Prolixibacter sp. NT017: one gene and its partner. The main gene of each other region encodes a partner of the protein of the gene in region 2 in a complex. Links are inferred from orthologs where the notes say so. Each region holds a gene or a part of one and is shown on either strand. Other genes may lie near its edges. The genes, in order: secY and secA.

Region 1 (6,045 bases), 2.1 Mb from region 2 along the record:
GTTCCATCTTGTTCTATAGAAGGCTGTTTTGCCATAAAAAGTTGTTTTTTTTAATTGCTTCTTCTATAAAGTTAAAAGTTGAAAGTTTTTCAGCTTTCCCATCCCGTACCACAATGGTATGTTCATAGTGAGCTGACGATTCTCCATCTACTGTTTTAACGGTCCAACCATCGTCTTCGGTTACGACTCCGGGCTTACCCGAATTCAGCATCGGTTCGATAGCCAACACTATCCCACGCCTGAGCTTCACTCCACGCCCCTGTTTGCCGTAATTGGCAACCGCTGGTTCCTCGTGAAGATTCCGCCCAATGCCATGCCCAACCAAATCTTTCACTATCGTAAAGTCATGTAGTTCGGCATGACGCTGGACAGCATGTCCTATATCTCCGAGCCGGTTTCCTTCAATTGCCGCGGTTATGGCGTCCTCGAGCGAACGATAAGTTGCCCGGCATAAGGTTGTTTCACGTTCCGGAACATTTCCGACCATAAAGGTATAACATGAATCACCGTACCAGCCGTTTAAGAGTACACCACAATCTATGGAAACAATATCGCCGTCCTTTATTTTATATCCGGACGGAATACCGTGCACTACCGTGTTGTTCACAGAAGTGCAAAGGGTATTGGGATATCCCTGATACCCCAGAAAACCAGGCTTTCCGTTATTATTTCGAATGAACGTTTCAGCTATCCGGTCCAACTCATTCGTTGTGATACCGGGTTGAATATATAGTGCTATTTCAGCTAATGTGCGACTTACAAGTAAGCAGCTTTCACGAATGAGGTCGATTTCTTCATTGGTTTTGAAGTAAATCATTCCCCTCCGCCTTATATTACAGAAGGACCGCCACCGGTACGTCCCTTGATACGACCACCTTTCAACAGGCCATCGTAGTGACGCATGAGCAGGTGACTTTCAATCTGCTGCAAGGTATCCAGAATAACTCCTACAAGAATCAACAGTGATGTACCGCCATAGAAGTGCGCAAACTGAGAGTTCACTCCCATCATCATTGCAAATGCAGGCAGAATCGTTACCAGTCCCAAAAAGATGGAACCCGGCAGTGTAATTCTTGACATGATGGTATCCAAATATTCAGCCGTTCGTTTACCCGGTTTTACTCCCGGAATAAACCCGCCATTCTTTTTCATGTCCTCAGCCATTTGGACCGGATTAATGGTAATAGCGGTGTAGAAATAGGTGAATATGATTACCAGCATGAACTGGGTAAAATTATACCAGAATCCGGTATAGTTCGAGAATGCAGACACGAAGCCACTCATTGATTCCGAACCGGAAAATCCGGCAATACTCATCGGTACGAACATGATCGCCTGGGCAAAGATGATAGGCATTACACCAGCAGCATTCACCTTCAGGGGAATGTACTGACGAACACCGCCGTACTGACGGTTACCTACAATCCGCTTTGCATACTGCACCGGTACTTTCCGGGTACCCTGTACCAACAGGATAGTCACCATAAATACCAGGAACAACAATACAAACTCGACCAGGAACATCACCAGTCCTCCTCCCTGCTCTTCTAACCGGCTAACAAACTCGGCGAAGAGTGCGAAAGGCAGACGGGCAATAATACCAATCATGATAATCAGCGAAATACCATTACCAATTCCCTTATCGGTAATTCGTTCACCCAGCCACATGATAAACATGGAACCGGCCGTCAGAATCACCGTCGAGGCAACGGTAAATGCAGCCCCTTTGATAGCGAAAGCTGTCTCGGGAAGCTGGTAGTGCAGGTTAGTCAGGTAAGCCGGAGCCTGAAACAACAGAATACCCACTGTCAAATAGCGGGTAATCTGATTAATTTTATTACGTCCGGATTCTCCTTCCTTCTGCAACTTCTGAAAATAAGGAACTGCGATACCCAAAAGCTGCACTACAATTGAAGCACTAATGTAAGGCATAATTCCCAATGCGAATACCGATGCATTGGAGAATGCCCCCCCGGAAAACATGTTCAACAATCCTAACAGTCCTTCTGATGATTGCGCCTTCAGTGCACCGAGCTGCGCGGGGTCAATCCCCGGCAACGAGACGTATGAACCGAGTCGGTAAACCAACAGAAACAGAAAGGTAACAGTCAACCGGGATCTTAGATCCTCAATTTTGTAGATGTTCTTAAGGGTCTCGAATAACTTTTTCATTAGGTTCAGAGTATTTCAGTAGTTCCTTCTAATTTTTCGATTGCCTCTTTAGCGCTCTTTGAGAAAGCATGGGCTTTTACGTTGAGTTTTTTACTCAATTCACCGTTTCCGAGAATTTTCACCTTATCGTTTTTAGAGATAAATCCTGCGGCGATGAGCGTGTCAACGTCGATTGCTTCCAGGCCTTTATCGTCGGCTAATTTCTGCAAAACACTCAGGTTGATAGCTTTGTATTCAACCCGGTTCACATTTTTGAAACCGAACTTAGGCACAAGGCGCTGCAAAGGCATCTGTCCACCCTGGAATCCGATTTTACGTGAGTAACCGGAACGGGATTTGGCACCTTTGTGACCACGGGTTGATGTACCTCCTTTACCGGAGCCCTGACCACGGCCAATCCGCTTTTCGCTTTTGGTGGAACCTTTTGCAGGCTGTATGTTATGCAATTCCATATCTGAAAAAAAGTTTTTTGTCGTTAAACTTCTTCAACCTTAACAAGGTGTTTCAGTTTGTTAACCATTCCCTGAATTTGCGGGGTAGCCTCATGCTCGATGGTCTGGTTGAGTTTTCTCAGTCCCAGGGCCACCAGGGTTTTCTTCTGAACCTTTGAAGCACCGATTCCGCTTTTCACCTGTGTAATTCGAATTTTTGCCATTTCTCTAGGTGTCTTTCTTAACCGTTAAACACTTTATCGAGGGTTACGCCACGATGTTCAGCAACTGTGTAAGCATCGCGCATTTCGAGCAATGCATTGAACGTTGCTTTCACCAGATTGTGCGGGTTAGACGATCCTTTGGACTTAGCCAGGATGTCGTGTACTCCAACACTCTCCAGTACGGCGCGCATAGCACCCCCTGCTTTTACCCCGGTACCCGAAGATGCCGGTTTCAGGAAAATTCGTGCACCACCATACTTGGCGATTTGCTCGTGTGGAATGGTTCCGTTGATAACCGGAACCTTAACGAGATTTTTCTTTGCTGCATCAACACCTTTCGCGATGGCGGTGGTTACTTCACTGGCTTTACCAAGACCCCAGCCTACAATTCCGTCTTCGTTGCCAACAACGACGATAGCTGAAAAGCTGAATGTTCTACCACCTTTGGTGACTTTGGTGACACGGTTAATTGCTACTAACCGGTCTTTAAGGTCGAGATCGCTGGTTTTTACTTTTTTAATGTTCTTTGCCATAATGCTTAGAATTTAAGACCTCCTTCGCGAGCAGCTTCTGCAACTGCTTTTACACGTCCGTGATACAAATATCCCCCTCTATCGAATTTAACGGTACTGATACCTGCAGCTACTGCTTTCTCAGCAGCCAGTTTCCCAACTTTTGCTGCAATCTCGATTTTCGTACCCTTTTCAGAGGCGATTTCTTTATTCAGTGAAGATACGGCAACCAAGGTATTACCCGCTACATCATCGATCAGCTGCACGTAAATCTGCTTATTGCTGCGATATATATTCATGCGAGGAGCCTCGGCAGAACCAGAAATTTTAGTCCTGATTCTTTTACGAATTCTATCTCTTCTTTCTTGCTTTGTAAGAGCCATAACTCAAAAGTCAAATTATTTAACATTGGCCGATTTACCAGCTTTACGACGCAGCTGCTCTCCAACAAACTTGATACCTTTTCCTTTGTAAGGTTCAGGCATACGGAAGGAACGAATTTTAGCAGCAACCTGGCCGATGAGCTGTTTGTCAGCACTCTTAAGTGTTACGATTGGATTGCTTCGCTTGTCGGTCACGGCTTCTACCTTCACTTCGTTAGGAAGCTGAATGTAGGTATGGTGAGAATATCCCAGAACCAGATCAAGAATCTGTCCTTTGTTCTCGGCACGATAACCAACACCAACCAATTCCAATTTAATTTCATAACCCTTTGAAACGCCTTCAACCATGTTGTTAATCAACGAACGGTACAGACCGTGCATCGCTTTATGACGCTTCTGCTCAGTAGGACGCTTCACCTCAATGGTGTTTCCTTCTACAGAAACCTCCATTTCGGGATCGACCTTTTGGGAGAGTTCTCCCTGGGGACCTTTTACGGTAACGATATTTTCGTCGCTTACGTTTACGGTCACTCCGGCAGGGACTTCAATGGGCAGTTTTCCTATCCTTGACATTGTAATTCCTCCTTTATTAATAAACGTAGCACAAAATCTCTCCACCTACTTTCAGGTCCGTTGCTTCTTTATCGGTGATAACCCCTTTCGATGTGGAAAGAATGGCTACACCCAGACCGTTCAGTACACGCGGAATTGAATCGGTGTTACAGTAACGGCGAAGTCCGGGTTTGGAGATACGTTTCAGCGTTTTGATCGCTGGTGTACCGTCTACCGGATGGTACTTGAGAGCGATTTTAATGCTTCCCTGGTAGTTTTTCTCTTCATCAATTTTGTAATTCAAAATGTAACCTTTCTCCTTCAGGATTTTGGTCATTTCGATTTTCAGGTTTGATGCAGGAATCTCTACTACTTTATGTTTTGCCTTAAGGGCATTTCTCAGTCGAGTCAGATAATCTGCAATCGGATCAGTCATCTTTGCAATAATTTAAATGATTACCAACTTGCTTTTTTTACTCCGGGAATCAGGCCGGCCGAAGCCATTTCACGGAACTGAATCCTGGAGATGCCGAACTGACGCATGTACCCTTTCGGACGACCAGTGAGTTTGCAACGGTTGTGCATACGTACGCGTGATGAGTTACGCGGCAGTTTGCTCAGTGCAATATAATCACCTTCTTCTTTCAGGCGTGCCCTTTTTTCGGCATATCTTTCAACGAGTTTCGCACGTTTTACTTCGCGTGCTTTCATTGATTCCTTAGCCATATCCTTTAATTCTTTTTAGCGTTTTTAAACGGAATACCAAATGCGCGAAGCAGTGCATATCCCTCTTCATCGGTGTCAGCCGAGGTTACGAACGTAATATTATACCCATTAATTTTCGTCACTTTATCGAGAACGATTTCGGGGAAAATAATCTGTTCGGTAACACCCAGTGTATAGTTTCCACGTCCGTCGAATTTGTCGTTTACTCCTTTGAAGTCGCGAATACGCGGCAGAGCAACACTAATCAAACGATCGAGAAATTCGTACATTCTTTCACGACGAAGTGTTACGCGAACTCCAATCGGCATTTTTTTACGCAATTTGAAGTTCGAGATATCTTTCCGTGAATTGGTGGTTACAGCTTTCTGACCTGTAATTGCAGTCAATTCTTCAACTGCAATCTCGATAAGCTTCTTATCGGCGATAGCGGCACCAACTCCCTGGTTGATAATGATTTTCTCGAGTTTCGGAACCTGCATAACTGAGCTATAACTGAACTCTTTCTGCAAAGCAGGAACGATTTCTTCTCGGTACTTGTTCTTTAGTGTAGGTACGTAATCCATTACTTAATCTCCTCTCCTGATTTTTTCGAATAACGTACTAATTTTCCTTTGTCGTTCAGGCGACGGCCAATGCGAGTCCGCTTACCGCTTGCAGGATCAACCAACATTAAGTTGGAAATGTGCACCGGAGCTTCTTGTTTCAAGATGCCTCCCTGTGGATTTTCTGCATTGGGTTTGGTGTGCTTTGACACCAGATTGACTCCCTCGACGATGGCGCGGTCTTTCTCCCGGATTACCTCGAGCACTTTTCCTTGCTGCCCTTTTGAGTTGCCGGATATAACCACTACGCTATCCCCTTTTTTGATATGTAACTTTTTCTGCATTGTTCTGAATCTTTTTAAAGTACTTCAGGTGCCAAAGAGACAATTTTCATATGGCTGTCACGCAGTTCACGGGCGACGGGACCGAAAATACGGGTTCCGCGCATTTCGCCGGTTGCACTGAGCAACACAACTGCATTGTCGTCGAAGCGAATGTATGAA
Region 2 (6,921 bases):
GGAATTCAGGGATGTGTGCCCGAAAGGCAAAACCATGAAGCGGGCGGAAGGATCACTTTGACTTGCCTTTTTGGTTCTTTTGTGGTAAGACAAAAGGACAGAAACAAGACAATCACTTAACCCGCTTCGGGGGTGATGCAATAACGCGAATTCCTAATCCCCCAATTTCATTGGGGTTGATGAATATTTATCCGGCGTTGCCGGAAGAAATAAGGAGCAAGAATTAGGCTAAAGCCTATATAACCTTGTCCCTTGTCACCCATGGCTGAAGCCATGGGCAATTCAGGTACTCTTTGCATTCATCCCAGCTGGATGACATGTTGTTAGAAAATAAAATCCTCAATCGAACGTACGCCCCCGGCCGGGGTCGAATGGATTTCCCCCAGCCGCGTTCTAACAATATTTGACTCCTCCGGAGTCTTTTGCACAAAAACAACCTGAGATTATCCCGGAGGGATAGAATATTCTTCTCCGCCGGTGAAACCGGTGGTGTAGCAACGAACAAAGCAACAACTCCGGAGGAGTTGAATTAGGATGCTTATTCAACCTTCTTCGACATTCCCGGAAGAAATATCGAAAATATTAGGCTAAAGCCATGGGCAATTATAATTTATTCACCGCCACTTTGTAATGCGGATCTTCCAGTACGTTGACGTCGATGATTTGCTCGGCGTTTTTCAACAGGATTTTGCAATCGGGGCTCAGGTGTTTCAGGTGGATCTTCTTCCCTACTTTCAGGTAGCGTTCCGTCATCTTGTTCAGCGCCTCAATAGCCGACATGTCGACCACCCGGCTTTCGGCAAAGTCGATAATCACCTCATCAGGGTCGTTCAGTACATCAAACTTTTCGTTGAAAGCAGTGACTGAACCGAAGAACAGCGGACCGTAAATCTCGTAATGCTTTACGCCATTGTCATCGGTGTATTTCCGTGCCCGGATGCGCTTGGCATTGTCCCACGCAAACACCAGTGCCGCGATGATGACACCAATCAGAACCGCTACGGCCAGGTTATGGAAGACAACCGTCACCAGCGTCACCATCACCATCACTAAGATATCAGACTTCGGCATTTTGTTGAAGGTTTTCAAACTAGCCCATTCGAACGTACCGATAGCGACCATAATCATCAGTCCCGTAAGCGCTGCCATGGGTAGCTTTTCAATCAAACCTGCACCAAACATGATAAACACGAGCAACATCACCGCTGCCACAATACCCGACAAACGAGCACGGGCTCCGGAAGAGATGTTAATCAAACTCTGGCCGATCATGGCACATCCGCCCATTCCGGAGAAGAGACCGGTCAGGAAATTGGCCGTTCCCTGCGCAATGGCTTCCTTGTTACCGGAACCACGTGTCTCAGTAATCTCGTCGATAATATTTAGCGTCAGCAAACTTTCAATCAGGCCTACACCGGCCACAATGGCTGCATAAGGGAAAATGATGGAAAGCGTTTCGAGGTTAAGCGGAACCTCCGGCAGATGGAACGGAGGAAAACCTCCCTGAATGGAAGCGATATCGCCCACGGTACGAGTATCAATGCCCAACGCGGCTACAATTCCGAAAACGACCAGAATAGCCGTCAATGGCGCCGGAATGGCTTTGGTGAGTTTCGGCAAAAGCCAAATGACCAGCATGGTGACGAAAACCAGCCCCAACATGGTGTAAAGCGGCATTCCGGTAAGCCAGTGCCCCGTGCTGTCTTTAAACTGGTGCAATTGCGACATGAAGATGATAATCGCCAGTCCGTTGACGAAGCCGAAAATCACTGGATGTGGAACGAGACGCATCAGTTTTCCCAGCTTCAATACACCGGCCAATATCTGTATAATCCCGGCAAGGATAACCGTCGCCAACACATACTCCGGGCCATGTGTTTTGGCCAGCGCCACAATCACAACAGCAACAGCTCCGGTGGCACCGGAAATCATCCCGGGCCGTCCGCCCAGAATCGATGTAACGATGCCCATAATAAAGGCCGAATAGAGCCCGGTGAGCGGAGACAATCCCGCGATAATGGCAAATGCCAGTGCTTCCGGTATTAAAGCCAATGCCACCGTCAGTCCGGACAGGACTTCGTTTTTATAATTTACTTTTTGCGTTAATCCAAACAGATTAAGATACTTCTCCATGTCAAACTTTTAATCATACATTTCCTTGCCGGAGCCATTCAGCCCGGGACCGATTTCTACGTAAGTGCATGGATTTAATTCGTTAGATGGTGATCAGGTCAGGTTCCTTTCTTATTTAGAACGCGCAAAAATAAGAATATCCCACTCATTCACAACAAGCGGGATATTATGTAACGGTAAAGGTTTCCTTCGTTTTTCGTTACCGGAAATAAAAAAGCCGGCACTCAACGAGTTACCGGCTCCATATCTTAATTCTTGTATATCTTCGGCGGTCGCTTTAGTGCGCGAACCACCAATATTATTCCGGCCAAGACAAACGGGATACTGAGCAGCTGTCCCATATTCAGCAACATATGTGCTTCGAACGGCTCCTGGTCCTGTTTGATGAATTCGATGAAGAAACGGGCGGTGAACACACAAATAAAGAATACGCCCAACAAGAAGCCGGGACGATTCCGCTTGTCATCCGTTTTAAAATACATTCGCCACAGCAAGATAAAAGTTCCCAGGTAACAGAGTGCCTCATAAATCTGTGTCGGATGTTTGGCAACGGTTTCGCCGTTCCGCTCAAAGATGAATCCCCAGGGCAGTGAAGTCTGTACTCCGTAAATCTCTGAGTTCATCAGGTTACCGGTACGAATTAAAACGGCCACCAGCGCTACCGGCACCACGAGGCGATCCAATGTCCAGAGCATCGAACGTTTGGTAACAAACCGTGAATAGAGCCAGATGGCAATCAGGATACCGATGGCCCCGCCGTGACTGGCCAGACCGCCGTGCCAAACCTTCAGAATTTCCCACGGATGCTGTGAATAATAGTCCCATCCATAAAAGAAAACATGTCCCAAACGCGCGCCGACAACCGTGGCGATAATCACGTACATAAACAGACTGTCGAGCCACTTTTCGTTGGCATTTTCAAACTTGAACATCTTCTCCATGATGTAATATCCCAACAAAAACCCGGTGGCAAACAAAAGTCCGTACCAACGAACTGACAACGGGCCGAGATGGAAAATCTCCGGATTTACATTCCAATGGATGAACAGGAACTCATTCATAGTATGTGCACATTAAAAGTAAAAGCAGCAGGTTGCCCCTGCTGCCATATGAAGAACTAATTTATTTTCGTTTACACAACACCACGCCCGTGACATTGTTTATATTTCTTTCCACTTCCACACGGACACGGGTCATTTCGTCCGATTTTCGGCCCGTGGCGAACCGGTTCCATTTTCTTCTGTGGTTGCTGCTCTCCACCTTGTCCTCCGCCGGAACTCAGGCCGCCGGCTTCGCTCTTCTCTTCCTGGTACTGTGACCGATCGGTGTGTTGTACCGCCTGCGCTTCCTGCACCTGGTTCGGGTCGCTAATCGGAATATGTCCTTTCATCAGGGTAGAAACAACATTTCGGTTCAGCTTGTCCATCATTGACTTGAAAAGGTTGAACGATTCAAGCTTGTATATCAATAACGGGTCTTTCTGCTCGTAACTGGCGTTCTGCACTGATGTACGCAGGTCGTCCAGTTCGCGCAGGTGTTCCTTCCACTCATCGTCAATCGAAGCAAGGTTTACCTGCTTGGTATACGATTTCACCAGGTCCTGTGCCTCTGTTTTATACGATTTCTCGAGGTTGGTAACAATCTGGTAAACCTTCTGCCCATCGCTGATAGGAACAACAATGTTATTGTATATGTGCGATTTGTGTTCGTATACATCTTTAATGACCGGCCATGCCTGTTTCGAAATGATCTGCACCTTACGGGAATAATTGTCGATCATTGCTTTGTAAATCCGATCGGTAATTTCTTCCGGATTCTGGCTGATGAATTCCTCCTTCGTCACCGAAGTGTCGATGGAGAGCAGACGCATGGTCTCGAGACGGAATTCTTCGTAGCCATCCTGTCCCATCGGATGGAAATCGGCTACCAGTGCTTCCACCGAGTCATACATCATATTCAGCACATCCACTTCCAGGCGTTCGCCGAAGAGTGCGTGTTTACGTTTCTTGTAAATCACCTCACGCTGCGAGTTCATCACATCATCATATTCCAGCAAACGCTTACGAATACCGAAGTTGTTCTCCTCGACTTTCTTCTGTGCCCGCTCAATGGATTTGGAAATCATGGAGTGCTGAATCACTTCGCCTTCTTCCAGTCCCAAACGGTCCATAATACCGGCAATCCGGTCGGAAGAGAAGAGACGCATCAGATCATCTTCCAGCGACACAAAGAACTGTGATGAACCCGGGTCACCCTGACGACCGGAACGTCCGCGCAACTGACGGTCGACACGACGTGATTCGTGACGCTCGGTACCGATGATAGCCAAACCACCGGCTTCTTTTGTTTCCGGTGTCAATTTGATGTCGGTACCACGACCGGCCATGTTGGTTGCAATGGTTACCGTTCCTGGCTTACCGGCTTCCGCCACAATGTCGGCCTCACGCTGGTGCAACTTCGCGTTCAGCACCTGGTGATCGATACCCCGCATTTTCAGCATGCGGCTCAGCAATTCCGATATTTCCACGGAAGTGGTACCTACCAGCACCGGCCGTTCCTGCTTATGCAGTTTGGTAATCTCTTCAATAATGGCGTTGTATTTCTCTTTCTTGGTTTTGTATACCAAGTCTTCCTGGTCCTTACGGACAATGGGTTTGTTGGTCGGGATGACCACTACTTCCAGTTTGTAGATGTCCCACAATTCGCCTGCCTCCGTCTCTGCAGTACCGGTCATACCGGCCAGTTTGTGGTACATCCGGAAGTAATTCTGAAGCGTAATCGTCGCGAACGTCTGCGTAGCCGCTTCCACGGTCACCCGCTCTTTCGCCTCGATGGCCTGGTGCAATCCGTCGGAGTAACGGCGACCTTCCATGATACGACCGGTTTGCTCATCCACGATTTTCACCTTGTTGTCCATCACCACGTACTCCACATCCTTTTCGAACATGGTGTAGGCGCGCAACAGCTGGTTAATGGTGTGCACACGCTCCGATTTCACCGCATAACTCTGAATCAGCTCGTCTTTCTTTTCCAGCTTGGCCTGGTCTTCCAACGACTGGTCGTTTTCGATCTCAGCAATCTCTGCACCAATATCTGGCAAAATAAAGAAGTTGGGGTCTTCGTTGTCTTGCGACAGCACATCGATACCCTTATCGGTCAACTCAATTGAGTTCAGTTTCTCATCGATTACGAAATAAAGCGGGTCGGTAACAACATGCATGTTCTTGCTATTGTCCTGCATGTAGTAGTTCTCCGACTTCTGCATCTTAGCTTTGATACCCTCTTCACTCAGGTAACGAATGATCGCTTTATTCTTAGGAAGACCTTTGAATGAACGATACAATAACAATGCACCTTCATCACGCTCTTTCGAATCTTCCGATTTTATCTTTCTCTTGGCTTCCGCCAGAATTTGCGCTACCAGGTCACGCTGCAGTTTTACCAAACGCTCAATCGGCGCTTTCAGCTCTTCGAATAACTGGTCATCACCCTTCGGAATCGGACCCGAAATGATCAACGGCGTACGAGCATCGTCAATCAAAACCGAGTCGACCTCATCGACGATGGCGTAGTGGTGTTTCCGCTGCACCAAATCGGATGGGTTGATGGCCATGTTGTCACGCAGGTAATCGAAACCAAACTCGTTGTTCGTTCCGTACGTGATATGCGCATTGTAAGCAGCACGTCGTTCGGCCGAGTTGGGCTGATGCTTGTCGATACAATCAACAGACATGCCATGGAATTCGAAAATCGGTCCCATCCACTCCGAGTCACGACGAGCCAGGTAATCGTTCACTGTTACCAGGTGAACGCCTCTACCGGCCAACGCATTCAGGAACACCGGCAACGTTGCCACCAGCGTCTTACCTTCACCGGTCGCCATCTCAGCGATTTTACCTTCGTGAAGCACAATACCACCGATGAGCTGAACATCGTAGTGAATCATATTCCACTTCTGATCCGAACCGCCCGCTTCCCAGTGATTGGCATAAACGGCTTTATCACCTTTCATGTCCACATAATCTTTCGCGGCAGCCAAATCACGGTCGAAATCGTTGGCCGTCACTTCCAGCTGTTCGTTTTCAGCAAAACGACGGGCGGTATCTTTTACGATGGCAAAAGCGGTGGGCAATACTTCATTCAATACCTCTTCAATCTTCGTATCGATCACCTCTTCCAGTTTGTCGACCCGATCGTAGAGTTTTTCACTCTCTTCCAAAGGCACAGAACCACTTTCAGCCTGTTCCTTCAATGAAGCTATTTCGTCTTCTTCAGCCTTGATATACTCTTTAATCCTGGCTTTTAGTTTTTCTGTCTCAGCTCTAAGCTCGTCGTTGGTAAATCCGGTTACGCGCTCAAATTCACTTTTCACGCGTTCCAATACCGGCAAAATCCCTTTGATATCCCTTTCGGATTTATTACCAAAGACTTGTGTTAGAAATTTTGTTACAAATGCCATTATATCTTGTTCTGTTATTTTTTATGTTTACTTCTATCGCGAATCACTCACAAATTAAACTAAAAGTTGCAAGTATTGAAAACAATCCTTGCTTTTTTCAGCGAGTGAAATTCCCCAATTTTTTGCCATCACAGAACAAAAAAAGGAGAATACCGCCAAGGGCACTCTCCTCTTTACGAAATCAATATTTTCGGATGTAAAATCGCGATCTGATCAATTTCCCGCAAGATGGCAGAATTGCCTGGCGGGAATTGTTTATCAAGAACTATGCCCCGGCTGTCGGATCTGTAAATGAACGGTTGCCCATCTCCCGATCCATCATCAGCAAG

What was found.
Region 1: the proteins of secA (region 2) and secY are in contact, whole or in part, in a crystal structure (PDB 3DIN), measured with the Thermotoga maritima proteins. The link is inferred for Prolixibacter sp. NT017 from one-to-one orthologs. Residues at the interface, in WP_004082002.1 of Thermotoga maritima: Glu261, Ala262, Arg263, Lys300, Ala301, Arg302, Thr303, Ile304, Ile305, Leu323, Tyr324, Asp325, Pro326, Val329, Ser330, Tyr333, Ile336, Lys340, Phe345, Val349, Glu363, Phe364, Tyr374, Ser375, Gly376, Gly377, Glu393, Ile395, Thr482, Ser483; in WP_004081795.1 of Thermotoga maritima: Glu108, Gly109, Glu110, Glu111, Ala236, Glu237, Arg238, Arg239, Ile240, Thr241, Ile242, Gln243, Tyr244, Ala245, Arg246, Arg247, Val248, Thr249, Gly250, Arg251, Arg252, Val253, Tyr254, Gly256, Ala257, Ser258, Thr259, Tyr260, Leu261, Pro262.

The regions. Positions count from the first base shown.
Region 1 is NZ_BLAV01000001.1:3,499,721-3,505,765, forward strand. What follows is about bases 1-2,980. They hold secY (preprotein translocase subunit SecY), read right to left. Parts: upstream 2,173-2,980; coding sequence 829-2,172; downstream 1-828. Other genes in these bases: infA (translation initiation factor IF-1), read right to left, coding at 1-35; map (type I methionyl aminopeptidase), read right to left, coding at 14-817; rplO (50S ribosomal protein L15), read right to left, coding at 2,178-2,624; rpmD (50S ribosomal protein L30), read right to left, coding at 2,648-2,827; rpsE (30S ribosomal protein S5), read right to left, coding at 2,845-2,980. In the rest of the region: more of rpsE, read right to left, coding at 2,981-3,360; rplR (50S ribosomal protein L18), read right to left, coding at 3,366-3,722; rplF (50S ribosomal protein L6), read right to left, coding at 3,738-4,295; rpsH (30S ribosomal protein S8), read right to left, coding at 4,312-4,710; rpsN (30S ribosomal protein S14), read right to left, coding at 4,731-5,000; rplE (50S ribosomal protein L5), read right to left, coding at 5,006-5,563; rplX (50S ribosomal protein L24), read right to left, coding at 5,563-5,886; rplN (50S ribosomal protein L14), read right to left, coding at 5,901-6,045. UniProt on the Escherichia coli protein: The central subunit of the protein translocation channel SecYEG. Consists of two halves formed by TMs 1-5 and 6-10.
Region 2 is NZ_BLAV01000001.1:1,392,358-1,399,278, reverse strand. Bases 3,066-6,921 are described here. They hold secA (preprotein translocase subunit SecA), read right to left. Parts: upstream 6,593-6,921; coding sequence 3,266-6,592; downstream 3,066-3,265. Other genes in these bases: GJU87_RS05675 (ferritin), read right to left, coding at 6,858-6,921; lgt (prolipoprotein diacylglyceryl transferase), read right to left, coding at 3,066-3,194. In the rest of the region: GJU87_RS05690 (SulP family inorganic anion transporter), read right to left, coding at 604-2,133; more of lgt, read right to left, coding at 2,382-3,065. UniProt on the Escherichia coli protein: Required for protein export, interacts with the SecYEG preprotein conducting channel.